Regions from separate parts of the Streptomyces sp. NRRL B-3229 genome, predicted to be linked through region 3. Evidence: riboswitches for the same ligand, from Rfam matches in the RefSeq annotation. Region 3 holds a riboswitch; each other region holds the start of a gene.
The links. A riboswitch is a leader RNA that binds a small molecule or an ion and turns the genes downstream of it on or off. The one in region 3 is predicted to bind cyclic di-AMP.
Positions count from the first base shown of each region.

Region 1: linked by a shared signal. The riboswitch ahead of IF54_RS0116410 (M23 family metallopeptidase) and the one ahead of IF54_RS0131720 (transglycosylase family protein) in region 3 are both predicted to bind cyclic di-AMP.
Region 2: linked by a shared signal. The riboswitch ahead of IF54_RS0111080 (C40 family peptidase) and the one ahead of IF54_RS0131720 (transglycosylase family protein) in region 3 are both predicted to bind cyclic di-AMP.

Region 1 covers NZ_JOGP01000009.1:3,158-13,041, forward strand. Annotated here, with positions in the region: gene IF54_RS0116385 (hypothetical protein) at 1-1,386, shown strand, start outside; gene lhgO (L-2-hydroxyglutarate oxidase) at 1,459-2,679, shown strand; gene trmB (tRNA (guanosine(46)-N7)-methyltransferase TrmB) at 2,763-3,620, shown strand; gene IF54_RS0116400 (PrsW family intramembrane metalloprotease) at 3,670-5,070, shown strand; gene IF54_RS0116405 (aldo/keto reductase) at 5,207-6,151, opposite strand; gene IF54_RS0116410 (M23 family metallopeptidase) at 6,259-7,284, opposite strand; cyclic di-AMP (ydaO/yuaA leader) riboswitch at 7,296-7,453, opposite strand; tRNA gene IF54_RS0116415 (tRNA-Met) at 7,690-7,763, opposite strand; gene IF54_RS0116420 (class II glutamine amidotransferase) at 7,886-8,635, shown strand; gene IF54_RS0116425 (GTP cyclohydrolase II) at 8,698-9,339, opposite strand; gene IF54_RS0116430 (MarR family winged helix-turn-helix transcriptional regulator) at 9,495-9,884, opposite strand, start outside.
Region 2 covers NZ_JOGP01000006.1:176,778-186,661, forward strand. Annotated here, with positions in the region: gene pcrA (DNA helicase PcrA) at 1-1,668, opposite strand, end outside; cyclic di-AMP (ydaO/yuaA leader) riboswitch at 2,147-2,293, shown strand; gene IF54_RS0111080 (C40 family peptidase) at 2,302-3,459, shown strand; gene IF54_RS0111085 (tellurite resistance/C4-dicarboxylate transporter family protein) at 3,561-4,544, shown strand; gene IF54_RS0111090 (hypothetical protein) at 4,522-4,875, opposite strand; gene IF54_RS0111095 (NlpC/P60 family protein) at 5,331-6,392, shown strand; gene IF54_RS0111100 (LuxR C-terminal-related transcriptional regulator) at 6,446-7,165, opposite strand; gene IF54_RS0111105 (ATP-binding protein) at 7,162-8,490, opposite strand; gene IF54_RS0111110 (PspC domain-containing protein) at 8,633-9,884, shown strand, end outside.
Region 3 covers NZ_JOGP01000024.1:105,439-115,322, reverse strand. Annotated here, with positions in the region: partial or broken gene IF54_RS0131730 (cytochrome P450 family protein) at 1-726, shown strand, start outside; gene IF54_RS0131725 (transglycosylase family protein) at 919-1,899, shown strand; cyclic di-AMP (ydaO/yuaA leader) riboswitch at 2,105-2,267, shown strand; gene IF54_RS0131720 (transglycosylase family protein) at 2,271-2,951, shown strand; gene eno (phosphopyruvate hydratase) at 3,220-4,506, shown strand; gene IF54_RS0131710 (FtsB family cell division protein) at 4,620-5,096, shown strand; gene IF54_RS0131705 (DUF501 domain-containing protein) at 5,137-5,742, shown strand; gene IF54_RS0131700 (Ppx/GppA phosphatase family protein) at 5,739-6,680, shown strand; gene IF54_RS0131695 (NAD(P)/FAD-dependent oxidoreductase) at 7,113-8,489, shown strand; gene IF54_RS0131690 (class I SAM-dependent methyltransferase) at 8,754-9,884, shown strand, end outside.

The DNA of each region.
Region 1 (9,884 bases), on a different contig from region 3:
GCCGTTCTCGCCCTCGCGGGAATCAGCAACGCAGGACTCGCGCGTCGCGTCAACGATCTTGGCGCCCAACGCGGGTTGACTCTTCGCTACGACAAGACGTCGGTGGCGCGCTGGGTGTCGAAGGGCATGGTGCCGCAGGGCGCCGCGCCGCACCTCATCGCGGCCGCCATCGGCCAGAAGCTCGGCCGCCCGGTGCCGCTCCACGAGATCGGCCTGGCGGACGCGGACCCCGCACCCGAGGTGGGCCTCGCCTTCCCCAGGGACGTCGGACAGGCCGTCAGGTCGGCCACCGAGCTCTACCGACTGGACCTCGCGGGCCGTCGGGCCGGCACCGGCGGCATCTGGCAGTCCCTCGCCGGTTCGTTCGCAGTGAGCGCATACGCAACGCCCGCCTCACGGTGGCTGATAACCCCGGCCGACAGTTCGGTCGCGCGGGAGACGAACCACTCCGAGGGCTCCGGCGCACCGCTCAAAGTCGGCCACAGCGATGTGCAGAAGCTGCGGGAGGCCGCCGACGACGCCAGGCGCTGGGACTCCAAGTACGGAGGCGGCGACTGGCGTTCGTCCATGGTGCCGGAGTGCTTACGGGTGGAGGCGGCACCACTGCTGCTCGGCTCGTACTCCGACGAGGTGGGCCGGGCGCTGTTCGGGGCGTCCGCCGAGCTCACCCGGCTCGCGGGCTGGATGGCCTTCGACACCGGTCAGCAGGAGGCGGCCCAGCGGTACTACATCCAGGCGCTGCGGCTGGCCCGCGCGGCGGCCGACGTACCGCTCGGCGGGTATGTGCTGGCGTCGATGTCGTTGCAGGCGACCTACCGGGGCTTCGGTGACGAGGGCGTCGATCTCGCGCAGGCCGCGCTGGAGCGCAACCGCGGACTCGCGACCGCCCGCACCATGAGCTTCTTCCGGCTCGTCGAGGCGCGGGCACACGCGCGTGCGGGGGACGCGGCGGCGGCCGGGGCGGCGCTGAAGGCGGCCGAGGGCTGGCTGGAGCGCTCCCGGGAGGGGGACAACGATCCGTCCTGGCTCGGGTTCTACTCCTACGACCGGTTCGCCGCGGACGCGGCCGAGTGCTACCGGGATCTGAAGGCGCCGCGTCAGGTGCGGCGGTTCACCGAGCAGGCGCTGTCCAAGCCGACGGAGGAGTTCGTGCGCTCGCACGGGCTGCGGCTGGTCGTCTCGGCGGTCGCGGAGCTGGAGTCGGGCAATCTCGACGCGGCCTGCGAGCAGGGCGTGCGGGCGGTGGAGGTGGCCGGCCGGATCTCCTCGGCGCGCACGACCGAGTACGTGAAGGATCTCCTGCACCGACTGGAGCCGTACGGCGACGAGCCCCGGGTGGTGGAGCTGCGGGAGCGGGCCCGGCCCTTGCTGATGGCGCCCGCATAAGTCAAGGAGAGCAGCACCACGTCCCGCGTTTGAAGCGACTGTCAGTGGCGCAGTGCACTATCGAGGTGGGAGGTGGTGCAGGTGCCGTCGGGGATCGCTTACGACTGTGACGTGCTCGTGATCGGTGGGGGCATCGTCGGACTGTCGACGGCGTACGCGATCACGCGGGCCGCGCCGGGGACGCGGGTCACCGTGCTGGAGAAGGAGAGCGGGCCCGCCCGGCATCAGACCGGGCGCAACAGCGGGGTGATCCACAGCGGGATCTACTACCGCCCGGGATCGCTCAAGGCCCGGTACGCCGTGCGCGGGGCCGCCGAGATGGTCAAGTTCTGCGCCGAGTACGGCATCGCCCATGCCGTGACCGGCAAGCTGATCGTGGCGACGGAGCGCGACGAGCTGCCGAGGCTGCACGGCCTGGTCCAGCGCGGCCGGGAGAACGGCATCCCGGTGCGGGAGCTGGGCGCCGCCCAGATCGCCGAGTACGAACCCGAGGTGGAGGGCCTGGCCGCCATACACGTCGGCACCACCGGGATCTGCGACTTCGTCGGGGTCGCGCGGCAGCTGGCCGAGGCGTCCGGGGCGGAGATCCGCTACGGCGCCGAGGTGCGGCGCATCGACCGGCGGCCCGAGCTCGGGGTGGCCGTGCTCACCGGCACCGGTGAGGTCGTGCGCGGGAAGGTGCTGGTGAACTGCGCCGGGCTGCACTGCGACGAGATCGCCCGGCTGACCGGGGACGACCCGCAGATGCGGATCGTGCCGTTCCGAGGCGAGTACTACACGCTGGCGCGACCCGAGCTGGTGCGGGGGCTGGTGTATCCGGTGCCGGACCCGGCGTTCCCGTTCCTCGGCGTGCATCTCACCCGCGGGATCGACGGAAGCGTCCACATCGGACCCAACGCGGTGCCGGCACTGGCCCGGGAGGGGTACGACTGGGGTGTCGTACGGCCCCGGGAGCTCGGCGCGACGCTGGCGTGGCCGGGGTCGTGGCAGATAGCCCGGCGGCACTGGCGGTACGGCACCGGTGAGCTGCACAGATCGGTGTCCCGGCGGGCCTTCACCACGGCCGTGCGGCGGTTGCTGCCGGCGGCGAACGCGGACGATCTGGTGCCCTCGCCCGCGGGCGTGCGCGCCCAGGCGGTGCTCCGGGACGGCACGCTGGTGGACGACTTCCTGATCAGGGAGGGGGCCCGGGCGGTGCATGTGCTGAACGCGCCCTCACCGGCGGCGACGGCCTCGCTGCCGATCGGGCGCGAGGTGGCCCGGCGGGCTCTGGAGGCGTTGCGGGGCGTGTGAGGGGGCCGGCGCAGGGGCACCGGTTCGGGCCGGGGTCCGCCCCGGACCCCGCTGGGCCGGGTTCACGTAAAATCGGCCCCACTGTGTCTGATTCCCTCAACGCTCCCGACGCCGTCGACTCCGGCGACTCCACCCCGCACACCCCCGGTGTCTCCGTGCGGCACACCCGGGTCAAGGGGGAGCCGCGCTTTCCCGACGGTCCCAGTGCCGATCCCGCGGGGTCGCACTTCGAGCGGCGGATCCGGAGTTTCCAGCCGCGGCGCAGCCGGGTGACCGCGGGACAGGCCGACGCGTTGCAGCGGCTGTGGCCCACGTGGGGGCTCGACATCGACGGGCGGCGCGTCCTCGACCTCGGCGAGATGTTCGGCAACGACCACCCCGTCGTGCTGGAGATCGGCTTCGGGATGGGCGAGGCCACCGCGCGGATGGCCGCCGCGGACCCCGCCACCAACATCCTCGCCGTCGACGTGCACACCCCCGGCCAGGGCCATCTCCTCGGCCTCGCCGAACAGCAGCAGCTGACCAACGTCCGGGTCGGCAACGGCGACGCGATCATCCTGCTGCGCGAGATGCTCGCCAAGGACGCACTCGCCGGGCTGCGCGTCTACTTCCCGGACCCCTGGCCCAAGAAGCGGCACCACAAGCGGCGGCTGATCCAGCCGGAGTTCCTGGACCTTGCCGCGACCCGGCTTCGGCCCGGCGCGCTGCTGCACTGCGCGACCGACTGGGAGCCGTACGCCGAACAGATGCTGGACGTGCTCACCTCGCACCCCGACTTCGAGAACACCCAGCCCGACGGCGGATTCGCGCCGCGTCCCGACTTCCGGCCGCTGACCCGTTTCGAGGGCCAGGGACTGGAGAAGGGACATGTCGTGAACGACCTGCTGTTCCGCCGCGTACAGCACGGCGACCGAACCGACCAGTCCCCCTCCGGCGCCTAGGTTCCAGCCCGGCTGCGGGCGGTGCCTCCGTCTCGTTAAGGTCGATGCCGTGGCCACCATTCCCCCGTATCCGACGTACTCCGGTGAGCCCACCGGTGGTGCCCCGCTGCGGCATGCGCACTGGTGGCAGCGGAAGTGGGTGCGCTACGGCGCCCTGATCACGCTTCTCGCGCTGTCCGGGCTCGTCATCCTCGCGCTGGTGCGTCAACAGACCGGCAGCGAGGGCTTCCTGGTCGGTCTGGGGCTCGCCGTCCTGCCGGTACCGCTGCTCATAGCCGCGTTCCGCTGGCTCGACCGGGTCGAGCCGGGCCCTTGGCGCAATCTGCTGTTCGCGTTCGCCTGGGGCGCCTGCGCGGCCGCGCTGATAGCGATCATCGCCAACAGCTTCGCCACGAAGTGGATAGCAACGGCGACCGCGGACCCCTCCGGCGCGGACACCCTCGGCGCGACGGTGATAGCGCCGATCGTCGAGGAGTCGGCGAAGGCGGCCGCCGTACTGCTCGTGTTCCTGTTCCGCAGACGGGACTTCACCGGGATCGTGGACGGGGTGGTGATAGCGGGGATCACCGCGACCGGGTTCGCGTTCACCGAGAACATCCTCTACCTCGGCACCGCCTTCGGCACCGACCAGCTCACCGGCGACCGCGGCATCGCCTCCGTCACCGCCGCGACCTTCTTCGTGCGCGTGGTGATGTCACCGTTCGCGCACCCCCTGTTCACCGTCCTCACCGGCATCGGCTTCGGCATCTCCGCGCTCTCGGCGGAACGCCAGCACATCCGTCGGGTGCTCTTCCCGCTGTCCGGACTGCTGCTCGCGATGGGCATGCACGCGACGTGGAACGGCTCGTCGACGTTCGGGGAGTACGGCTTCTTCGCGGTGTACGCGATGTTCATGGTGCCGGCGTTCGCGCTGCTGACCTGGCTGGTGATCTGGACACGGCAGCGGGAGCTGAAGACCGTCCGCGAGGAGCTCCCCGCCTACGCCGCCACCGGCTGGCTGACACCGGCCGAGCCGTACGCACTCGGCTCGATGCGGGCACGGCGGGTGGCTCGGGAGTACGCGCGCCGGCAGTTCGGCGGGCGGCCCGCGGGGCGGGCGGTCGCGCAGTACGAGGCGTACGCGACCTCGCTCGCTTTCCTACGGCGGCGGGGGCGGCTCGGCCGGGCGAACGCGGACTTCGTCGTACGGGAGCGGGAACTGCTCCAGGAGCTGTGGCGGCGCCGGGAGGTGGCCCGGCCGGCCCTCGACCACGCGGCCCGGGTGACGGCCCCGCCGGTGGCCGCGCCGCCCTGGCCGGGGTACGGGGGGTATGGCGTGTACGGGGTGTACGGCTACCCGCCCCAGCCGGGCCACCCTGCGCTGCCGGTCCAGCATCAGCCGGCACAGCCGGTCCAGTCCCAGCCGGTCCAGCCGACGCCGTATCCCGCGTACAACCCGTATCGGACCTAGGACTGCAAGGGCTGCGAGCGCTGCGAGACTGCGAGGCCTGCGCCGAAGGCCGACGGGGTCCAACCGGCCCTCCCCCTGCCCGACGGGGTCGAACCGGCCCGTCCCCTGCCCGACGGGTTCGATCGGACGCGTCCCCTTACGCCGACGCCTCCGTCAAACGCCCCAGCTCCTCCTCCGTCAGGGTCACGTCCGCCACCCCCAGCAGCGCCGGGAGCTGCTCCACCGTGCGGGCGGAGGCGATGGGGGCCGTGACCGTCGGCTGGGCGGCGAGCCAGGCGAGGGCGATCGTGGCGACCGGGGCCGCGTGGGACTCGGCGATGTCGTCGAGGGCGGCGAGGACCTTCCGGCCGCGGTCGGTGTCGAGGTGCTTGCCGGCTCCCGCCGCCCGCGCCCCCTCCACCGTCGTGCCGGGGCGGTACTTGCCCGTGAGGAAGCCGGACGCGAGGGCGTAGTACGGCACGGCGGCGAGGCCCGCCCGGGACGCGACGGCCTGGAGTTCGCCCTCGTACGTGTCGCGTGAGACCAGGTTGTAGTGGGGCTGGAGGGCGACATAGCGCGCCAGGCCCTCGCGGTCGGAGAAGGCGAGGGACTCCGAGAGCCGCGCGGCGGAGATGTTGGACGCGCCGATCGCGCGCACCTTGCCCGCCTTCACCAGTTCGTCCAGCGCGCCGATGATCTCCTCGACCGGCACCTCGGTCTTGTCGAAGTGGGTGTAGTAGAGGTCGATGCGGTCGGTGCCGAGGCGCTTCAGGGAGGCGTCGGCGGCGGCCTTGATGTTGGCGGCGGTCAGCCCCTTGAAGTCGGGGTGCTGGCTGACCTTCGTGGCGATGACGACGTCGTCGCGGTTGCCGCGGGCGGCCAGCCACTTGCCGATGATCGTCTCGGACTCGCCGCCGGAGTTACCGTCCACCCACGAGGAGTACGAGTCGGCCGTGTCGACGAAGTTGCCGCCCGCGGCGGTGTACGCGTCGAGGACGGCGAAGGACGTGGCCTCGTCGGCGGTCCAGCCGAAGACGTTGCCGCCGAGGGCGAGCGGGAAGACCTCGAGGTCGGAGGAGCCGAGCTTGCGGAGAGAAGTCATGTGATACGTCAACGCCCCCGCCCGACGAGGATCTTCCGCCACGGCCGCAAAATCCTCGCAAACAAGCGGAATTAGCCCCTCCGAACCTCAGAGAGCCTCAGGGAGTCTCAGGGGTTGAGCCCCTTGCCCTGGAGCCACGCCATCGGGTCGATGCCGGTCGCCGCGCCGCCCGGGTGGACCTCCAGGTGCAGGTGCGCGCCCGTCACGTTGCCGGTGGCGCCCACGCGGCCGATGACGTCACCGGTGCCGACCTTCTGGCCCACGCTGACGCTGATCGAGGACTGGTGGCAGAACCACAGCTCGGTGCCGTCGTCGAGGGTGAGGATCGTGCGGTAGCCGTAGGAACCGGCCCAGCCGGCCTCCGTGACGGTGCCGCTGTGGATCGCCTTGATGAGGGTGCCCGTGGGGGCGGCGAAGTCGAGGCCCGTGTGGTAGCCGGAGGACCACAGCGAACCGGCCTGACCGAAGGTCCCCGTGATGGTGTACGACGAGGTCGGCAGCGTGTACTGCTTGGCGAGCTCGGCCAGACGCGCGACCTCGGCCTTCTTCGCGGCCGCCTCCTCCGCCTTCTTCTTCGCGGCGGCGGCCTGCTGCTGGGCTTCCTTCTCCGCCTTGGCGGCGGCCGCGTCGGCCTCCTTCTGGGCGGCTTCCGCGACGGCCTGGGCGGCCTTGGTGTCGAGCTGGTCCTGCTGCGTCTCGGCCTGGGCGAGGATGCGCGAGCGCAGCGCCTCACCGGCGTCCGAGGTGCCCTTGGCGGTATCGACGGTGGCGGTGCCGACGCTGCTGAAGGCGCTCGTGTCGGCGGCGCCGGAGTCGGAGTCGTCCGAGATGAGCGAGCCGACGTTCGGCAGGTCGGGCATCGAGATGGAGACCGGCGGCTTGCCGGTGTTGGCGCTGGCCATGCCGCCGGCGCTGACAGCGGCTATGACACCGACGCCGAGAACGGTGGAGCTGCGGGCGAATCCGCCGCCGCGCTGCTTGGCCACGCGGTGCCGGCCTCGCACGGGGGCGAAGGAGTCCGCGGTCGGGTTCCACTCGCCGAGGGGGGCCTCGTCGTCGGCGCGGTAGCCGCCGTACACGAGAGTGCTGCGGGGTACGGACGGGGCCTCGGGGGCAGGCGGGTTGGACGCCACGTGGGCGCGCTCCTTTCCTTCCTTCTCGCCTACCGGGTTAGCTGACGGGTTCGGAGCAGGAAGGTCTCCTACGCGCGTATACCCGCCGTGTGGCCACGGCGGACTACGAGCGATTCACCCCAAGGTGGTGGTTCCCCGGTTCCCTTGCGGAATTCGGCGCGTGAGCACGGAGCCGTCTCTTGTGACGGCTGGGACGACCGCGCTGCGTTATCGAACGTTAATAGACCCGGGGGTCCGATTCCAAGCCGTTCCGCTTGATCATTAACGAAATCCCGCAGGACTTACGGCCCATGACCGGTGAAAAACGGGCGAGTTGACCGCATCGCTCAGGCCAGGTCATGAGCGCGCCCCGGGAAACACTCAGGGCCGGAGCCCAATGACTGGACTCCGGCCCTGAGCCGTGAGTAGCGGGGACAGGATTTGAACCTGCGACCTCTGGGTTATGAGCCCAGCGAGCTACCGAGCTGCTCCACCCCGCGTCGGTGAAACCAGCATACGCCATCCGGGAGCGACTCCCGCACGCATTACCGCCCAGCGCCTGTGACCTGCCCTTTCACGCCGCTGGATGGCTGGAACCAGCCCTCTTAGTACTGTCACGCCCATGTGCCGTCTCCTGGGCGTGGTCACCCGCGCACCTCTTCCGCTCACCGCCGCCCTCGGTGAACTGGCTCTTCCCTTCACGGAGTTGAGCCGGGAGCACGGTGACGGGTGGGGGATCGCCGCCTGGCCCGGGGCGGGCGGGGGCAGGCCACGGGTGGTCAGGGGGATCACATCGGCCGCCGGGGACTGGCTGTGGGAGCACGCCCTCGCCGGGACGCGTGCCGACGCCGCCGTACTGCATCTGCGGATGGCGAGCCCCGGGCTGCCGGTCGTGCCGGGCGACACCCATCCGTTCATCGCGGACGGCCTCGCCTTCGCCCACAACGGCTTCTTCTCGCCGTACGGCGCCCTCGACGAGCTCATCAACCCCGGTCTCCTCGCGGCGGCGGGCGGGAGCACCGACTCCGAGCGGTTCTTCCTGCGGGTGCTGACGCTGCTGCGGGACCAGGACCCGGTCGACGCGCTCGCGCGGGCCGCCGAGGACATCCGGGCCCGCGCGTCCTTCGCGAGCCTGAACTGCCTGCTGCTGACGGAGGAGGCGCTGTACGCGTACGCCGACGAGGACCCGGACTCCGAGGTGAGCCGGCGGCGCGGGCCCGACTTCTTCCGGCTGCGGTACCGGGCGGAGGGCGACCGGGTGGTCGTCGCGTCGAGCGGGGTGCCCCAACCGGTCGGGGCGTGGCGGGTGTTGCCGTACCGCCAGGTGCTGGAGATCCGGCGGGACGACCTGGGAGTCCGCGTACACGCGTGACGGGAGGTCGTCGTCACCGAACCCCGCACCCGGCACGGCTCCAGCGGCAGACGCTCGCCCGCTCAGCCGACCCCGAGCTCCGTCAACTCCCCGAGCGGCAGCGTGTGCTGGGTCTGGAGGACCTTCGCGCGCAGGTAGCGGACGTTGTGCGCGGTGGTGAACACCCCGGTGGGGACACGGTCGTGGACGGCGATCCCCAGGTCCCTCAACTGGCCCGCCTTGTCCGGGTTGTTGGAGAGCAGATCGACCTCGTCGATCCCGAGGGCGGTCAGCATCTGCGCGGCCGCCGTGTAGTCCCGGGCGTCCTCGGGCAGGCCCAGCGCGGTGTTCGCCGCGTAGGTGTCGAGACCCTGGTCCTGAAGGGCGTACGCGTCGAGCTTGTTGTAGAGACCGATACCGCGGCCCTCCTGGCGGAGGTAGAGCAGCACACCGCCGCGCTCGGCTATCCGCTCGACCGCCTCGCGCAGCTGGGGCCCGCAGTCGCAGCGGGCGGAGCCGAAGACGTCCCCGGTCAGGCACTCGGAGTGCAGGCGCACCAGCGGCACGGCACCGGGGGCGGGGTTCCCGAGGACGACGGCGAGGTGCTCCTGTCCGTCGGCCAGGCCGTGGAAGGTGACGAGTTCGGCGTCCACGCGGTAGCCGTCACCGAAGCGCAGCGGGACGCGGACGCGGGAGCGCTGGGTGGCGGCGGGCAGGTCGGTCATGCGGGTACTCCGGTCCGTAGGCATATCTGCTTCAGATTTGAAGCAGATCTACTGATCGAGACCCTACCCCATGCTTTAAATTTGAAGCAACGGATTTATGGCACGCATCACACGCGGACAGCGGCGCTCAGCACTTGGCCCTCAGCGCTCGGCCCTCACGAGCACGACGGGGACGACCGGCGCCGCCACGGCATCTCCCCGGAGGCACCCTCCTCCCCCAGGAGCCCCTCGGTCACGCTGGTGAAGATCTCCTCCAACTGCCGCACCTGCTCCGGGGTGAGCCGGTCGATGAGCGCGGCGCGAACCGTCTCCACATGGCCCGGCGCGGCCCGCTCCAGCACTGCCATACCCTCGTCGGTCAGCACCGCGACACTGCCGCGCTTGTCCCACTGGCAGCTCTCGCGCCGCACGAGCCCGTCCTTCTCCAGCCGGGCGACCGCGTACGTCAGCCGGGGCCGGGTGATCTTCAGCCCCTCGGCGAGATCGGTCATCCGCAGCCGCCGCTCCGGGGTCTCGGAGAGGTTGGCGAGGATGGAGTAGTACAG
Region 2 (9,884 bases), on a different contig from region 3:
CGCGCCGGACTCGACGATGGTCCGGAGCTCCTCCATCAGCACGTTGAAGCGCTTGACGGCGTTGGTGGAGCGCGCGGCCATGCCGTACGCCTCGTCGACGCGCTTGAGCGCCTGCGGGAAGCTGATCTTCTCGCGCTGGGAGAGGGCGTCGATCATCGCTTCCGCGCGGTCGCCGATGCCCCGCTTGGGCACGTTGAGGATCCGGCGCAGCGGCACCGAGTCCTCCGGGTTGGCGAGGACGCGCAGGTAGGCCAGGACGTCCCGGACCTCCTTGCGCTCGTAGAAGCGGACGCCGCCGACGACCTTGTAGGGCAGGCCGACGCGGATGAAGACCTCTTCGAAGACACGGGACTGTGCGTTGGTGCGGTAGAAGACCGCGACATCGCCGGCCTTCGCGTCGCCCGCGTCGGTGAGACGGTCTATCTCGTCGGCGACGAACTGCGCCTCGTCGTGCTCGGTGTCGGCGACATAGCCGGTGATGCGCGCGCCCGCGCCGGCGTTGGTCCACAGGTTCTTGGGGCGGCGGGACTCGTTGCGCTCGATGACGGCGTTGGCGGCGGTGAGGATCGTCTGGGTGGAGCGGTAGTTCTGCTCCAGGAGGATCGTCGTCGCGTCCGGGTAGTCCTCCTCGAACTGGAGGATGTTGCGGATGGTCGCACCGCGGAAGGCGTAGATCGACTGGTCGGCGTCACCGACGACACAGAGCTCGGCGGGCGGCAGGTCGTGCTCGCCCGGTGGTACGTCGACGGGGTGCTCGGAGGTGCCGACCAGCTCCCTGACCAGCGCGTACTGGGCGTGGTTGGTGTCCTGGTACTCGTCGACGAGGACATGCCGGAAGCGGCGGCGGTAGTGCTCGGCGACGTCCGGGAAGGCGCGCAGCAGGTTGACCGTCGTCATGATCAGGTCGTCGAAGTCGAGGGCGTTGGCCTCGCGCAGCCGCGACTGGTACATGGCGTAGGCCTGGGCGAGGGTCTTCTCGAAGCCGTCGGCGGCCTGGGCGGCGAAGTCCTCCTCGTCGATCAGCTCGTTCTTCAGGTTGCTGATCTTGGCGCTGAAGGACTTCGGCGGGAACTTCTTGGGGTCGAGGTCCAGATCGCGGCAGACCAGGGCCATCAGACGCTTGGAGTCGGCGGCGTCGTAGATCGAGAAGGAGGAGGTGAACCCGAGCTTCTTCGACTCCCTGCGCAGGATCCGCACGCAGGCGCTGTGGAAGGTCATGACCCACATCGCGTTGGCCCGCGGGCCGACGAGCTGCTCGACGCGCTCCTTCATCTCGCCGGCGGCCTTGTTGGTGAAGGTGATCGCGAGGATCTGGCCCGGGTGGACCTGGCGCTCGCCGAGGAGGTGGGCGATGCGGTGTGTAAGCACCCGGGTCTTGCCGGAGCCGGCGCCGGCCACGATGAGCAGCGGGGTGCCGGAGTGCACGACGGCGGCGCGCTGGTTCTCGTTCAGCCCGTCCAGGAGCGCGGCCGGGTCCAGCACGGGGCGGGGGGCGCCGTCGCGGTAGTAGGCGTCCCGGTCCGGGGGCACGTCGAACTTCCCGCCGAACAGATCGTCCGGAACGGGTTCCGGCACGTGGTCGTCCTCGGGCGGCGGCGGGGGTTCCTCCGCGTGCCCGCGAGGGGCCTGGAGGTCCGCCAGGAAGCTGTCGTCAAAGAGGCTGCTCATCGCTCTCCGAGTCTAGGGTGCCCCACTGACAGCCCGCCGCCGCCCTGAGAACATCGCCGGAATCGGGGACGCCCGGCGCCCGGGCGCAGGTCCGCGGCACCTGCCCCGGCCCGTCCGCCCGACGCCGGTCCAGGACCCTCCGGAACCACCCCGTCACGCTCCGCGGCCCACCGGACGGGCACAGCGACCGCGCCGAACCGCCCTTCCTCCGCCTCGCGAGCACGCCCCACCAGAGCACTCGAGCCGCGACAGACCACTCGGCGCCGACCGTCAGGCACGCCCGCCTGATCGAAGGTCACGGGCACGCACCCCTGACTGAAGATCACGGGTCAGAGACGCGCCCCTGCCCGAAGGTCACGAAAATGTATCGGGCATATCGAACATCAACCTTCACAGGGGCCGCACCAGTTGGCTACCGTTCCCGGTAGGCCGTACGACCCCCTCCGGCGAACGTCGCCGGGCCGCGCGGCCTCCGCCGAGTCCGACAGCGCCGCCGCGCGCCCGGAGCCGGGGACCCACCGAACCCCGGGGTGAATCGGCCGACTCCCGCCCACGGGAGCGCCGTAGGGCAACCCTTCCCGCCCGAACCCGACAGCTAACCCGGTAGGCGGAGCACGGAAGGAGTCGCCTCCCTTGGCGTCGCACCGCAAGTCGCGTCCCGCTGGTACGCGCGTAGCAGGCATACGGACCCCGGCCCTCGCGACGGCCGCCCTCACCTCCGTGGCCCTGCTGTCCCAGTCGGCGAACGCCGCGCCGGCCGATGACCGAGCCAGTCTCGAAGAGGTCGAGAAGAAGGTCGACGACCTCTACCGCCAGGCCGAGTCGGCGACCGACACCTACAACGCGGCCAAGGAGAGGACGACCAAGCAGCGCAAGCGGGTCGACACCCTCCTCGACGACGTCGCGCGGCGCACCGAGAAACTCAACCAGGCGCGGGAGGAGCTCGGTTCCTTCGCCGCCGAGCAGTACCGCACCGGGGCCGCCGCGCCCGGCACCGCGACCTTCCTGCTCGCCGACACCCCGCAGGACTACTTCGACCAGACGCAGCTGATGGGCCGCCTCACGAGCCGTCAGAAGGGCGCGGTGGACGACTACGTCTCCGAGCAGTCGGCGACGATGAAGAAGCGTCAGGAGGCCTCCCAGAGCCTCCAGTCGCTCACCGAGACGCAGAGCGACCTGAAGACCGCGAAGGCGACCGTCCAGAAGAAGCTCGCCGACGCGCGCGAGCTGCTGTCGGAGCTGACGGCCCAGGAGAAGGCTCGCCTCGCGGCGATCGAGAAGCTGAAGCAGGAGGCCGCGGCCCGCAAGGCGGCGGAGCTGGCCCGGCAGCAGGCGGCCGCGGAGAAGGCCGCGCAGGGGGCGGGTCAGGAGGCGGGCCGGCAGGAGAGCACGCCGGGCACCGGCACCTCGACGGCGACCGACCCCTCGTACGCCACCAGGGCCGCCAAGGCCCTCGCCTTCGCCCGGGCGCAGATCGGCAAACCCTATGTGTGGGGCGCCACCGGCCCCGGGTCCTACGACTGCTCGGGCCTCACCCAGGCCGCCTGGAAGGCCGCCGGCGTCACCCTCCCCCGCGTCACCTACGACCAGGTCAACGCCGGCACCACGGTCTCCCTGGCCGACGCCCAGCCCGGCGACCTGGTCTTCTTCTACGACGACATCAGCCACGTCGGCCTCTACATCGGCAACGGCATGATGATCCACGCCCCCAAGCCGGGCGCGTACGTCCGCGAGGAGTCGATCTACTACGACGGCGAGTCGGCGATCCACAGCGTGGTGCGACCGGCATGAGGTCCCGTGACTCGGGCGGCGCACCTGCGCCCGCGCGATTTCCCCCACGCGCGCGTGCGCGCCCCGCTCACGGGCCGCGCGGAGCTTCCTAGCATCGGTCCATGGCCGGTACCTCCCCGCACTCCCCCTTGCGCGTCTGGTGGACGCAGCGCCCGCCCGCCGCCGGGGCCGCCGTGCTGGCGACCGGCATCCTGTCGGTCGGGCTGCATCTGACGGGCTACGAGACGCTGTCCCGGATCGCCCTGGTGATCGGCTGCGCGGCCTGGCTGGGACTGGCCGCCGAGTTCGCCGTACGACTGCTGCGGGAGCGCGCCCGATGGGCCGCCGAGGCCGGGACGCCGGGCGCCCTGACCGCGGTGGCGGCGACCACCGTCCTCGGCACCCGCTTCTCCGCGCTCGGCCGGCAGTCCCTGGCCGAGGCGCTGCTCGCGCTGGCCGCGCTGCTGTGGCCGGTGCTGATCGTGTTCGTCGTGCGCCACTGGACACGGCGGATGCCCGGCGGAGTGTTCCTGAGCTGCGTGGCGACCGAGGGTCTCGCGGTCCTCGGCGCCACCCTCGCGACGGCCGAGTCTGCGGCCTGGCTCGCGCACACCGCGCTCGTGCTGTTCTGGCTCGGTCTGGTCCTCTACGGCGTCGCGCTCTTCCGCTTCGACCCGCGCCAGGTGCTCGAGGGCCACGGGGACCACTGGATCGCGGGCGGCGCGCTCGGCATCTCGGCCCTGGTCGGCGCGCAGCTGATCGCCGCGGACAGCGCGCCCCTGTACCTGTGGAACGACGACGACCTGGGCGTACTGCGCGCGGTGACCGTCACGCTGCTGGTGCTGGACCTGGCCTGGTACGCCGTGCTGCTGGTGGCCGAGTGCATGCGGCCGCGGCCGCGCTACGACGTGCGGCGCTGGGCCACCGTCTTCCCCATGGGCATGTCCGCCGCGGCGACCCTGTCCGTCGCCGCCGCCGTGGACGTCTCCTGGCTGAAGGTGCCGGGTGAGGTGCTGCTGTGGATCGCGGTGGCGGCCTGGCTGGCCGTCGCCGTGGGAGCGGTCGCCGAGGCGCGTGCCGCTCTCAGGTCCACAGAACCGCGATGAAGACGTTGGCCGTGGTCAGCGCGCCGACCAGGCCGAACAGCCCCTTGTCGACCTTCTCGTCGTCGCGCTTCACGTAGACGAGTCCGAGGATCACGATCAACAGGGCCAGCTTCACGCCGATCTTGATGTTGTTGACGTGCTGGTCGTCGGCCTGGTTGAGGCCGACCAGGATCACGCCGGTGACCAGCATGGTCGCGGCGCCGTGCAGCATCGCGGGGACGAACCGGGCGGCGCCCTGGCCCATCGCCTTCATCTGGGTGAGGAAACCGCCGAGCAGCGAGGCGATGCCGATGATGTGCAGGCCGACGAAGAGATGGATGAGTACGTCCATGGGGCCGGAGCCTATTGCGGCCCCCTAGGTGCGGCCGCACCGCCCCCGTCGGAAGATGCTGCATATATGCGGTCCGTAGCACTCCAAACCTCCTGAGCGGCAGAAAATCCCGACTTCGGTCAGCGCACCACGCGAAGTCGACGGCGGCACCCTGGCAACGCGGTCACCTTCGGTCACCAGTCGATTACCTGACGGCACTTCCGCACAACGCGTTACCTCCCGGACACAGGCAGGTTTAGCGTCCTCCACCAGGTGACCGGCTCCCCACCGCCGCCCGGGCCAGGGGCGGCAGTCGGCCACCACCGCCGAGAAGGTCCGGCGGCGGTCCGCTCCCCCTGTGTGGGCCGTCGCCGGACGCGCACACCGCCCCGGGCGGTCGTACGGCCGCTCCCTCCTGGCGTCCGTACGTCCCTGGGTCCCGGGGCGGCGGTCGGACGAAAGGACGTGCAGTCCACGTGGCAGCGCACCGCAAGCCCCGTCAACGCTCGGCCGGCGGCCATACGGTCCGTACGGCGGCGACGATCGCCCTCGCCGGGGCGGCGACCGCGGCGGGCTTCGACGGGACCGGGCACGCCGAGCCGCAGCTCACGCCCGCGCAGGTCAAGGCCAAGGTGGACCAGCTCTACCAGGAGGCGGAGACCGCCACCGAGAAGTACAACGGCGCGAAGGAGAAGGCGGAGGCCGCTGAAACCCGGCTCAACGCCCTGCGCGACCAGGCGGCCCGCAGGACAGCACAGCTCAACGATGCCCGGGACGGGCTGGGCGCGATCGCCGCCGCGCAGTACCGGGGCGGCGGACTCGACCCCGCGATGCAGCTCGCCCTCTCCGACAACCCCGACCACTACCTGGACGGCGCCGAGTTCGTCGAACGGGCCGGCAGCAGACAGGCGGCCTCGGTGGCGAACGTCCGCCGGCAGCTGCGGGAGATCGAGCAACTGCGCGGTGCCGCACACATCGAGCTGGATGCCCTGAAGTCCCGTCAGGCCGAGCTGAGGCGCCACAAGAAGACGATCACCGGGAAGCTGGAGGCGGCCCGCCGCCTGCTCACTCGGCTGCCGGCCGGGGAACGCGCGGGGGTGGGTGAGGGCGGGGCTCGCGCCTCACGTGACGCGACGGGCGCACGCCAGGGCCTGACGACACCTGCCGCGGCCACCGCGCAGGCCCCCAACTCCCGTGCCGCGGCAGCCGTCTCCTACGCCTACTCCAAGCTCGGCAGCCCCTATGTCTGGGGCGCCACCGGCCCGGACGCCTTCGACTGCTCGGGCCTCGTCCAGGCCGCGTACCGCTCCGCCGGCATCTCCCTGCCTCGCACGACCTACGCCCAGATCGACGCCGGCCGGCGCGTCTCCCGCTCCGAACTCCTCCCCGGCGACCTGGTGTTCTTCTACTCCGGCATCAGCCATGTCGGCCTCTACATCGGCAACGGCATGATGATCCACGCCCCGAACCCGTCGGCACCGGTACGGGAAGCGCCGATCGACGAGATGCCCTTCGCGGGAGCCACCCGGGTGGTGTGAGCGGGCCCCCGACGAGTGAGGCCCGGGCGAGCGCGCCCCGGACAGGCGCGGGGTCAGACCAGTCGCCGTGCGGTCGCCCATCGCGTCAGCTCATGACGGTTGGACAGCTGCAACTTCCTCAGCACCGCCGAGACATGGGACTCGACCGTCTTCACCGAGATGAACAGCTGCTTGGCGATCTCCTTGTAGGCGTAGCCCCGCGCGATGAGCCGCAGCACCTCGCGCTCGCGCTGGGTGAGACGGTCGAGGTCCTCGTCGACCGGCGGGGCGTCGGTGGAGGCGAAGGCGTCCAGGACGAAGCCCGCGAGCCGCGGGGAGAACACCGCGTCGCCCTCCTGGACGCGGAAGACGGAGTCCACGAGGTCCGTGCCCGTGATCGTCTTCGTCACATAGCCGCGCGCACCACCCCGGATCACCCCGATCACGTCCTCGGCAGCGTCCGAGACGGACAGGGCGAGGAAGCGGACGGGCTGCTCGGGGTCGGCCATCAACGGGGCGCAGCGGCGCAGCACTTCGACCCCGCCGCCGCCCGGGAGATGGACGTCGAGGAGGACGACCTCGGGGCGGGTCGCGGTGATGACGGTGACGGCCTGCTCGACGTCCGCGGCCTCCCCGACGACCTCGACACCGGTCTCCTCGGTCCGGCCGATCTCGGCCTGGACGCCGGTACGGAACATGCGGTGGTCGTCGACGAGGACCACGCGCACGTGCCGCTCGCCCGCGCCCCCCGCGGGCTCCACGGGTTCGGTGTTCGCCTCGGTGGGGTCACTCATGACGTCTTCTCCGCCCTCTCCATCTCCAGCTCGACCTCCGTGCCACCGCCCGGCACCGCGCGCAGCCGGGCCGTGCCGCCGTGGCGCTCCATGCGGCCGATGATCGATTGTCTGACACCCATCCGGTCGGCGGGTATCGAGTCGAGGTCGAAGCCGGGGCCGCGGTCCCGGACGGACACGAAGACCGTCCTGCCCTCGACTTCGGCGTAGACCTGTACGGCGCCGCCCTCGCCACCGTACTTGGCGGCGTTGACCATCGCCTCGCGCGCGGCCTGCATCTGCGCGCCGGTCCGCTCGTCGAGCGGGCAGTCCCCGACGACCACGACCTCGATGGGGACGCCGTGCTTGTCCTCCACCTCGGCCGCATTGCGCCGCACCGCGTCGGCGAGGTCGGTGGGTTCGTCGGCCTCGTCCTTGCCGGTGCCCTCGGGTTTGTAGAGCCAGGTGCGCAGGTCACGCTCCTGGGCGCGGGCGAGGCGGCGGACCTCGCCGGGGTTCTCCGCGTTGCGCTGGATCAGGGTGAGGGTGTGCAGCACGGAGTCGTGGACATGGGCGGCGACCTCGGCGCGCTCCTGGGCGCGGATGCGCATCAGACGCTCCTCGGAGAGGTCCTGGGTCATCCGGACGAGATACGGCCCCGCGAGCAGTGTTATCCCCACGAGGACCGCGAGTGCCGCCTGGAGGACGGAGCCGAGGTGGGCGGCGGAACCCTGGAGGACGAAGACCCCGGAGACACCCGCCGTGACGAGGAGGACACCGCCCGCGGCACGCAGCAGGCTCAGGGTGCGCCGACGGCGGCCGACCTCCATCCAGCGGGCCCGGCGGGCATTGTCCGCCTGGCGCCAGACGAGGGCGACGCCGGCGCCGACGAGGACGGCCGGCCAGAGATACGCCTTGGCCCCATTGCCCACGTTCACATTGCCGACGAAGACCATGGCCACGACGACCATGAGCAGCAGGGCCACGATCTGGCCCTTGTCGGGGCGGCGGGCGACCAGTCTGCGGCGGCCGTCCGGCGAGGTCTCCGTCGTGACCAGGGACGGGGGCCGCTGTCCACCCACCCCGCCGACGCCGAGCGGCACGAAGAACCAGAACGCGGCATACAGCAGGGCACCGAGGCCGTCCGCCATGAACAGGCCGACGAAGACGAGCCGCACCCAGATGACGGGCAGGCCGAGATGCCCGGCGAGCCCCCGCGCTACACCACCCAGCCAGCGTCCGTCACTGCTGCGGTAGAGCTTGCGCGGCGGCCGCGGTTCGACGAGGGGCGCTGCTGCGGCTTCCGGCATGCCATCGATCGTCACACGGCCGGGGTGCGGGGGCATCAGGGTTGGCCCCCGAGACTCCCCTGATCTTCGAACGGCATGCCCTCCGAACACCTCCCTCCCCCCTCTCAGGGCCGATATCAGGGTCCGGCCAGGGTCGTTCCGACTCCCGCCGGGCCCTCCCGCCCGTCACCATGGACACATGACAGATCACCAGCACGCCGCAGCCGCCGGATCCGGCGGAGGCCCGGACCGGAGCACCGGCGCCGGCACGGGCGTGGGCGCGCACAGGGAAGAAGGAGGCACGGCACCACCCACGGCCGTACACGGCACCGAGGGCCCCACCCAGCAGCCCAACACGGAGCCCGGCCCGGACCCCGCCCCCCTCTCCTTCCGGCGCGACCGGCGGCACAAGCAGCTCGCCGGGGTGTGCGCCGGGCTGGGGCGGCAGTGCGACATGGACCCGGTGATCTTCCGGATCACCCTCGCCGTGCTCTCGGCGACGGGCGGTATCGGCCTCATCTTCTACGGCTTCGCCTGGCTCGTAGTCCCGTACGAGGACGAGGACGAGAACGAGGTGCACAAGCTCCTCACCGGCCGGGTGGACGGCCAGGCACTGACGGGAGTGCTGTTCGCCCTGGTCGGCTGCGGAGTCTTCCTCACCATGCTGAGCAACACCGGCGTGCTGACCTTCGCCCTGGTGCTCTCCCTGCTCCTCGCGGGCGCCGGCTACTGGTCGCGCAACCGGGGCACCCCCGACCCGGACCCGCTCTCCGCGCAGGCCGTCGCCGACGCCCCGCCGGAGGCCCAGGCCCCGCCGGTACCGGCCGGCTCCCCTTCCTGGTGGCGCGACCCCATCGTCAAGGACGGCACCCATGTCGGCGGCACGGGCTATCTGTGGGGGCCCCTGGACTCCCGCGACCGTGACATCGCGGCGGCCGTCAACATCGGCCGCGGCACCCCGTGGAACCGGCGCGAGGACCTCCGCGCGGCCCACACCCGGCCCCCCAAGCCCCGCGGCCCGCGCTGGATCGGCGGCTGGATCTTCCTGTTCGCCCTGCTGGCGGGCGGTCTCGCCACCGGAGCGACCTGGGAGCACCACCCGCTCGGCACGAGTCTTCAGACCGGCCTGGCCTGCGCGCTGATCGTCTTCGGCGTCGGCATGGCCATCAGCTCCTTCCTGGGCCGCACGGGAGCGGGCTCGCTCTTCCTCGCCGTCATCACGGCAGGACTGCTGGCCACCTCCGCGGCCCTGCCGAAGGACATCACCACGCACTGGGTCCGCACCACCTGGAAACCGGCGGCGGTGACGGAAGTCCGCCCGGAGTACGAACTCGGCACCGGCGTGGGGACCTTGGACCTGACCAAGCTGGACGTGACCAAGGGCCGGACCGTGACGACCCACGCCGAGGTGGGTGTCGGCCGGCTGGTGGTGATCGTGCCGCCGGACGTGA
Region 3 (9,884 bases):
CACGGGGGAGGCCCGCGGGGCGGGGTCGCGCGGTCCGTGAAGAAGATGCGCGGGTATCTGGCCGAGCTCATCCACCGCAAGCGGGACGCGCTGCCCGACGAGCCCACCCCCGGCGAGGACCTCATCTCCGGGCTCATCCGCGCCTCCGACCACGGCGAGCACCTCACCGAGAACGAGGCCGCGGCCATGGCCTTCATCCTTCTCTTCGCGGGCTTCGAGACCACCGTCAACCTCATCGGCAACGGCACCTACGCCCTCCTCACCCACCCCGAACAGCGTGAGAGGCTCCAGCGGTCCCTCGCCGACGGGCGCAGCGACCTGCTGGAGACGGGCGTGGAGGAGCTGTTGCGTTACGACGGCCCGGTCGAGCTCGCCACCTGGCGGTTCGCCACCGAGCCGCTCACGATCGGGGGGCGGGACATCGCGGCCGGCGATCCCGTGCTCGTCGTGCTCGCCTCGGCGGACCGGGATCCGGAACGGTTCGCCGACCCCGACGTGCTCGATCTGTCCCGCCGTGACAATCAGCACCTCGGTTACGGCCACGGGATCCACTACTGCCTCGGTGCCCCGCTCGCCCGGCTGGAGGGCCAGACCGCGCTCGCCACGCTCCTCACCCGGCTCCCCGATCTGCAACTCGCGGTGGATTCAGCTGATTTGCGCTGGCGTGGTGGTCTCATCATGCGTGGACTGCGTACTTTGCCCGTGGAGTTCACTCCCGTCCGGTAATCGACCGAGGGGTCCCCTGAACCCCATCGCGCGGCGGCCCAAACATGACGCGGCCTCAAGTCTGTGATCTTCACGTGATCTACGCGGCATTAACTTGTGACAAGTGATCGAACCCCTATACGTTCACGGACCAGCGCGGTGGTCCGTACCACTCGCCGCGTGGGTCTCTGAAGTCTCGGGAAAGGTCCTTTCATGCTCTCCGGGAACGGTCGTCACCGTCGCCCCCGTCAGGCTCCGGCGCTGCTCGTGGCGGCCGGTGTGACGGGATCCGCCATCGCGATCCCCCTGCTCGCGGCGTCCGGAGCGAGCGCCGCGACCGGTACCACCTGGGACCGGGTCGCGGAGTGCGAGAGCGGTGGCTCCTGGAGCGCCAACGACGGCAACGGCTACTACGGCGGCCTCCAGATGTCCCAGGACAACTGGGAGAAGTACGGAGGCCTCGAGTACGCCAAGACCGCGGACCTGGCCAGCCGTAACCAGCAGATAGCCGTGGCGGAGAAGCTCCTCGCCGACCAGGGCATCGCCGCCTGGCCGACCTGCGGTCTGCTCAACGGGCTCAGCAAGGACTCGAGCTCGGCCGGCGTCGACACGGGCCTGGCCAGTGGAACACCCTCGGCCTCCGCGTCCGGATCGTCGGAATCATCTGGATCGTCTGATTCGTCCAACTCGTCGGACACCGAGGACACTCCCGGCCTGCTCGACTCCCTGGACGGTTCGTCCGCGACCCCCTCGCCCTCGGCCACTCCGTCCAAGAGCGACGAAAGTGCCTCCAAGTCGGGCGAAAGCGACACCAAGGGTTCCGAAGCCTCCGGTAAGGAAAACGCCCAGCCCTCCGACGGTTCGCCTGTAGTCAGCCCAGAAGAGGATGAAGCGGACAAGTCCTGGCAGGAGGGCGGCTCTTCGGCCCTGGTGGACGTCGGCTCCCTCGCCGGCACCGGCAAGCACCGCGGTGACAGCGGGGACGACGTCGCGACGAAGAGTGCGGGCACCTCGTCGGGTCGCCACGCCGCTCGTACGTACACCGTCAAGGAAGGCGACTCCCTCGCCTCCATCGCCGACTCCCTTGGCCTCGACGGCGGATGGCGCGCCCTCTATGCCGAGAACAAGGACCGCATCGGGGCCGACCCGAGCGACATCTCCGCCGGTCAGACGCTCGACACAGGGGTGGAATAGGGCCGAAAAGGCCTGAAAAACAGCGGGAGTTCACGTCATACTTCGCACCGAATGTCCACTTTGGTGAAAGTGTGGGATGAGTCTCAGAAGCCCTGATCGTCTTTGAAATTCCGCCGAGCGCATGTCTACCGTCGTCACCGCTCGGCAACCCGAGCCCCGTCTGTCGCAACGCCGAATCCTGCCAGCGGCCGTACGGGAACAGTCGTCGCGTCAAGCGCCGTAGGCAGGAGCGGGGGACCCAAGGTAAGCGCCGGGCCCAGCAGTTCACGCTGGACCGGCTTGGGGTGAAGTCACGCAGTGCGCGTGACCGGGCAACTCAACCGGCCCGAACCCGACAGCTCACCTCGCAGGCGTCGGTGAGGGGATCCACCATGCTGTTTTCCGGCAAGGGCAAGCACCGTCGTCCGTCCAAGGCCACCCGCGCCGCCGCGCTCGCCGGCGTCACCGGTGTCGCCATCGCCGCCCCGCTGATGGCGGCCGGCAACGCCTCCGCCGCCACCGCCTCCGAGTGGGACGCCGTCGCCCAGTGCGAGTCCGGCGGCAACTGGTCCATCAACACCGGCAACGGCTACTACGGCGGCCTTCAGTTCTCCGCCTCCACCTGGGCCGCGTACGGCGGCACCGCCTACGCTCCGCAGGCCAACCAGGCCAGCAAGGCGCAGCAGATAGCCGTCGCCGAGAAGGTCCTCGCCTCCCAGGGCAAGGGCGCCTGGCCGGTCTGCGGCACGGGCCTGTCCGGCGCTGCCTACAACGGCAGCAGCTCGTCCTCCTCCAGCTCCTCGAACTCGGGCTCCAGCACGCGTTCGACCAACGAGCAGAGCGCCTCCCGCTCCTCCGAGCGTCCGGCGGCCAAGAAGACCGTCACCACCCCGACCGGCAAGAAGGTCAAGAAGGGCGACGGCGAGTACAAGGTCGTCAAGGGTGACACCCTCAGCTCGATCGCCGCGAAGCACAAGGTCAAGGGCGGCTACCAGACGCTCTTCAAGCTGAACAAGGACATCATCGAGGACGCGAACCTGATCTACCCGGGTCAGCAGCTGCACCTCAAGTGATTCCTACCTGAACCACAGCGCCCTCATACCCGTGGTCCTCATACTGAAGACCTCGTGAGGGCCACCCCCCGTCCCCACGGGCTCCCCGCTCCGGTGCGTGTTCCCCCGTACGCACCGGGGCGGGGTTTTTTGTGCGCGCTTGCACGGCCGTCTTTGTTCAGTTCAGAAACAATTTACTCTCGGTTTCGTCCACAGGTCGGTCCGCACGGTGGCCGATGCCCCGGAGCCGGTTAGGCTCTAGTCGCCAGGCTCACCATTCGTGAAGGAGATGCTCGTGCCGTCCATCGACGTCGTCGTAGCCAGGGAAATCCTCGACTCGCGAGGCAACCCCACCGTCGAGGTCGAGGTCGGCCTCGACGACGGCAGCACCGGTCGTGCCGCCGTCCCGTCCGGCGCCTCCACCGGCGCCTTCGAGGCCATCGAACTGCGTGACGGTGACCCCAACCGCTACCAGGGCAAGGGTGTCGAGAAGGCCGTCCTCGCGGTCATCGAGCAGATCGGCCCGGAGCTCGTCGGCTACGACGCCACCGAGCAGCGCCTGATCGACCAGGCGATGTTCGACCTGGACGCCACCGACAACAAGGGCTCGCTCGGCGCCAACGCCATCCTCGGCGTCTCCCTCGCCGTCGCCCACGCCGCCTCCGAGGCCAGCGACCTGCCGCTGTTCCGCTACCTGGGCGGCCCGAACGCGCACCTGCTGCCCGTTCCGATGATGAACATCCTGAACGGCGGCTCGCACGCCGACTCCAACGTGGACATCCAGGAGTTCATGATCGCCCCGATCGGCGCGGAGTCCTTCTCCGAGGCGCTGCGCTGGGGCACCGAGGTCTACCACACCCTCAAGAAGGTCCTGAAGAGCAAGGGCCTGTCGACCGGCCTCGGCGACGAGGGCGGCTTCGCCCCGAACCTCGAGTCCAACCGCGCCGCCCTGGACCTCATCCTCGAGGCCATCAAGGAAGCCGGTTACATCCCCGGCGAGCAGGTCGCCCTCGCCCTCGACGTCGCCGCCTCCGAGTTCTACAAGGACGGCAAGTACCAGTTCGAGGGCAAGGACCGCTCCGCCGCCGAGATGACGGAGTACTACGAGGAGCTCGTGGCGGCCTACCCGCTCGTCTCCATCGAGGACCCGCTGTTCGAGGACGACTGGGCCGGCTGGAAGGTCCTCACCGACAAGCTGGGCGACAAGGTCCAGATCGTCGGCGACGACCTGTTCGTCACCAACCCGGAGCGTCTGGCCCGCGGCATCGAGGACGGCGCCGCCAACGCCCTCCTGGTCAAGGTGAACCAGATCGGTTCGCTCACCGAGACCCTGGACGCCGTCGAGCTCGCCCAGCGCAGCGGCTTCAAGTGCATGATGTCCCACCGCTCCGGCGAGACCGAGGACGTCACCATCGCCGACCTCGCCGTCGCCACCAACTGCGGCCAGATCAAGACCGGCGCCCCGGCCCGCTCCGAGCGCGTCGCCAAGTACAACCAGCTCCTGCGCATCGAGGAGATCCTCGACGACGCCGCGGTCTACGCCGGCCGCAGCGCGTTCCCGCGCTTCAAGGGCTGACACACCGGCTGGCCCTTCCGGGGTCAAGCCTTAGCCAGTCGTACGTACGTCCCCGTACCGGTCCCGTACCGTGTGCGGGGACGTACGCACGTAGAAGGGGAGGCGGAGAGCCGATGGCCGTGAAGGACCGGGACCGTTTCTCCACCGCGACACGGATCAAGCTGCTCGGCGAGCAGACCGCGGCCAGGGTCTACCGCTCCCAGACCAAACGGCAGGCCCGGCGCTCCCGGCTGACCGGCCGGGCCGCGCTGCTCGCCCTCGTGCTGTGCACCCTCGTGGTGGCGCTGGCGTACCCGATAAGGCAGTACGTCTCCCAGCGCGCCGAGATCTCCGATCTCCAGCGGGAGAAGGCACAGGCCGCCGAGCGGGTCGAGAAGCTGCGCGATCTCAAGGCGCGCTGGCAGGACGACGCGTACGCGGAGCAGCAGATCCGGCAGCGGCTGCACTACGTGCTGCCGGGGGAGACGGGCTTCATCGTCGTCGACCCGGACGCGGCGAAGCAGTCCCGCACCGATATCGGGGCGGCCGACCGCCCCTGGTACTCCAACGTCTGGGACGGCGTCGACAAGTCCGACGCCTCGGACCAGTGAACCGACCACGACGGACAGCAGAAAGACAAGCTCAGGACCGATGGAAACTCCCCCGCCTACCACGCCTCGCACTGAGCCGACCGACGCGGACGTCGAGGCCTTCAAGCAGCAGCTCGGCCGGCCGCCGCGCGGGCTGCGCGCGATCGCGCACCGCTGCCCCTGCGGTCAGCCGGACGTGGTGGAGACGGCGCCCCGCCTCCCCGACGGCACGCCCTTCCCGACGACGTACTACCTGACGTGCCCGCGCGCCGCCTCGGCGATCGGCACGCTGGAGGCGAACGGCGTCATGAAGGAGATGACGGAGCGGCTCCAGACCGACCCGGAGCTCGCGAAGGCGTACCGGGCCGCGCACGAGGACTACCTCGCCCGCCGGGACGCCATCGAGGTCCTGGAGGGCTTCCCGAGCGCGGGCGGCATGCCGGACCGGGTGAAGTGCCTGCACGTCCTGGTGGGCCACTCGCTGGCCGCGGGCCCCGGCGTGAACCCGCTGGGCGACGAGGCGATCGCGATGCTGCCGGAGTGGTGGCGCAAGGGTGCGTGCGTGACGCCCTCCGGGCCGCCGACCGGTGAGGAGTGGCAGGTGCAGGCCTCCGAGGACGGCACGGGCCACTTCGCCTTCAAGCCGGTCGAGGACGGCGACCGGTGACCCGCGTCGCCGCCATCGACTGCGGTACGAACTCGATCCGCCTGCTCGTCGCCGACTGCGACCCGGCCACCGGCGAGCTCGTCGACCTGGACCGCCGCATGACGATCGTGCGGCTGGGGCAGGGCGTCGACCGGACCGGGCGGCTCGCCCCCGAGGCGCTGGAGCGGACCTTCGCCGCGTGCCGGGAGTACGCGGCGGTCATCAAGGAGCACGGGGCCGAGCGGCTGCGGTTCGTGGCCACCTCCGCCTCCCGGGACGCCGAGAACCGGGACGACTTCGTCCGGGGCGTCCTCGACATCCTCGGCGTCGAGCCCGAGGTCATCACCGGGGACCAGGAGGCCGAGTTCTCCTTCACCGGGGCGACCAAGGAGCTCACCGGCAGCGACCACCTGGCCCGGCCCTACCTGGTCGTGGACATCGGCGGCGGCTCGACGGAGTTCGTCGTGGGCGACGACCACGTGCGGGCCGCGCGGTCCGTGGACGTCGGCTGTGTGCGGATGACCGAGCGGCACCTCGTCCAGGACGGGGCCGTCAGCGACCCGCCCGGCGCCGCGCAGATCACAGCCATGCGCGCCGACATCGAGGCCGCGCTCGACCTCGCCGAGCAGACGGTGCCGTTGCGCGAGGCGCGCACGCTGGTGGGGCTCGCCGGGTCCGTCACCACGGTGTCGGCGATCGCCCTGGAGCTGCCCGAGTACGACTCGGCGGCCATCCACCACTCCCGGGTCTCCCGCGAGCGGGTCCGTGAGATCACCGAGTGGCTGCTGCGCTCCACCCACGCCGAGCGCGCGGCCGTTCCCTCCATGCACCCGGGCCGCGTGGACGTGATCGCGGCGGGCGCGCTCGTCCTGCTGTCGATCATGGAGCGGATCGGCGCCGAGGAGGTCGTCGTGAGCGAGCACGACATCCTCGACGGCATCGCGTGGTCGATTGCGTAGACCCCGCCGGGCACCTCTGCTGAGCAGGCAGAACATCGGATGAGCGACTCAGAGGGGCCCTTCGGGGCCCCTCTTCGGCGTGGCGCCGGGAAAGTTCGTGAAGTTCTTCACAAGGAATTGGGTCCTGTCGGACGACGAATGAGGGCCGGTTGACCCTTCCGGGGGCCCAACCCCCCTGTGAACACGTTCAAAACGGTGGGTTGCGGACCTGGGGAGAGGGGTCTGCGAGGGGTCTGTGAGAGCCCCGCGCGGAGCGCTTTCCGGCACGGAGAAGCAGCTCACGCGGCGTTGACAACGGAGATCCCTATACCGTGGTTCCCGTCCGGCGCCATGACGTGGATCACGTGGGTCGCGGAGGATAACACACCCCCTCCAAGAGCTTGTGAAGGGGCGCACGAGCGACCCCCCTGGGGCGGGTGGATACTCGATGCCATGAGCACCACGGAGCGTCCCAGGATCCTCGTAGTAGGCGGTGGGTACGTAGGCCTGTACGCAGCTCGGCGCATTCTCAAGAAGATGCGCTACGGCGAGGCGACCGTCACGGTCGTCGACCCCCGGTCGTACATGACCTACCAGCCCTTCCTCCCCGAAACCGCCGCCGGCAACATCTCCCCGCGCCACGTCGTCGTCCCGCTGCGACGCGTGCTGCCGAAGGCGGAGGTTCTCACCGGCCGGGTCACCACCATCGACCAGGACCGCAAGGTCGCCACGATCGCCCCCCTCGTGGGCGAGGCGTACGAGCTGCCTTTCGACTACCTGGTGATCGCGCTCGGCGCGGTCTCCCGCACCTTCCCGATCCCCGGCCTCGCCGAGCAGGGCATCGGCATGAAGGGCGTAGAGGAGGCCATCGGCCTGCGCAACCACGTCCTCGAGCAGCTCGACAAGGCCGACTCCACCAAGGACGAGGAGATCCGCCGCAAGGCGCTCACCTTCGTCTTCATCGGCGGCGGTTTCGCCGGTGCGGAGACCATCGGTGAGGTCGAGGACATGGCCCGCGACGCGGCCAAGTACTACAGCAACGTCTCCCGCGAGGACATGCGGTTCATCCTCGTCGACGCCGCCGACAAGATCCTCCCCGAGGTCGGCCCCAAGCTCGGCCAGTACGGCAAGGAGCACCTGGAGAGCCGGGGCGTCGAGATCTACCTCTCCACCTCGATGGACTCCTGCGTCGACGGCCACGTGGTCCTGAAGAACGGCCTCGAGGTCGACTCCAGCACCATCGTGTGGACCGCGGGCGTCAAGCCCAACCCGGTCCTGGCCCGCTACGGCCTCCCGCTGGGCCCGCGCGGCCACGTGGACACCGCCCCGACCCTCCAGGTCCAGGGCACCGACTACATCTGGGCCGCCGGCGACAACGCCCAGGTGCCGGACGTCGCCGCCCGCAAGGCCGGTGTCGAGAACGCCTGGTGCCCGCCGAACGCCCAGCACGCGCTGCGCCAGGCGAGGGTCCTCGGCGACAACGTGATCTCCGGCATGCGGGGCTTCCCGCAGAAGGAGTACAGCCACTCCAACAAGGGTGCTGTCGCGGGTCTCGGCCTGCACAAGGGCGTCGCGATGATCGTCATGGGCAAGATGAAGATCAAGCTCAAGGGCCGTCTCGCCTGGTACATGCACCGCGGCTACCACGGTCTGGCCATGCCGACCTGGAACCGCAAGATCCGTGTCTTCGCCGACTGGACCCTCGGCATGTTCCTCAAGCGCGAGGTCGTCTCCCTCGGCGCCATGGAGAACCCGCGCGAGGAGTTCTACGAGGCCGCGCGCCCCGTGCCGGCCGCCGAACCGAAGAAGACCGAGGCCAAGGCCTCCTGACTCGTTCCGGTCACCCGTGACCGGAGCCGGTCGCTGATCCACCCCGAAGGACCTTCCGCCATCCGTGGTGCGGGAGGTCCTTCGGCGTTTCCGGTCCCCGTCGGTTCGGCTCCTCCACCGATCTCGGTCCGCCGTCGATTTCCGTCGCCATCGATTTCGGTCGGCGTCGATTTCGGTCCTCCGCCGATTTGGGGAGTGACCATGACCGTGCCGTTGTTTACCCAGGTGGACAATTCCGGGATCCTCGTCACGGAGGTGTGGATCATGGCGGATGCCGCACTGCGGCTGAAGAGTCTGCTCGAACAGTTGCTTGGATCCGAGCTGCCGGTGCGGATCAGGGCCTGGGACGGTTCGCAAGCGGGACCACCCGGCGCCCCCGCCCTGGTCGTCCGCAACCGCCGTGCCGTACGCCGGCTCCTGTGGAAACCGGGCGAGCTGGGCCTGGCCCGTGCCTGGGTCGCCGGTGACCTCGAGATCGAGGGCGACTTCTACGGCGCCCTCGCCCTCCTCTCCGGCCTGGTCTGGGAACGCGACGACACCCGCTCGGGCCTGGAGATCCTGCGCGACGCGCGGACCCGTGCCGCGCTGTTCGGCCTCGTCCGGCTCGGCGGGCTGCCGCTGCCCCCGGCCCCGCCCCGCGAGGAGATCCGCCGCGCCCGCGGCCATCTGCACACCCGGCGCAGTGACAAGCGGGCCATCAGCCACCACTACGACGTCGGCAACGGCTTCTACGAGCTCGTCCTCGGCCCGTCGATGGTGTACTCCTGCGCCTACTGGCCGGACCCCGACGCCACCCTGGAGCAGGCCCAGCACGACAAGCTCGACCTTGTCTGCCGCAAGCTCGCGCTCCGCCCGGGGCAGCGGCTCCTCGACGTCGGCTGCGGATGGGGCTCGATGGCGATCCACGCGGCCCGCGAGTACGGCGTGAGCGTGGTCGGCATCACCCTCTCGCACGAGCAGGCCGCCTACGCCCGCAAGCGCGTCGCCGACGCCGGGCTGACCGACCGGATCGAGATCCGCGTACAGGACTACCGGGACGTGGCCGACGGGCCGTACGACGCGATCTCCTCCATCGGGATGGCCGAGCACGTGGGGTCGGAGAAGTACCTGGAGTACGCCCAGGACCTGTACCGGCTGCTGGCCCCCGGCGGACGGCTGCTCAACCACCAGATCGCCCGGCGCCCGATGTCCGACGAATCGGCGTACGACCTCGACGAGTTCATCGACGCGTACGTCTTCCCCGACGGTGAACTCGCCCCCCTCGGCACCACCGTGACCCAGTTGGAGCGGGCCGGGTTCGAGGTGCGGGACGTCGAGTCGATCCGCGAGCACTACGCCCACACGCTGCGCCGCTGGGTCACCAACCTGGAGTTTGGGTGGCAGCGGGCGGTCCGG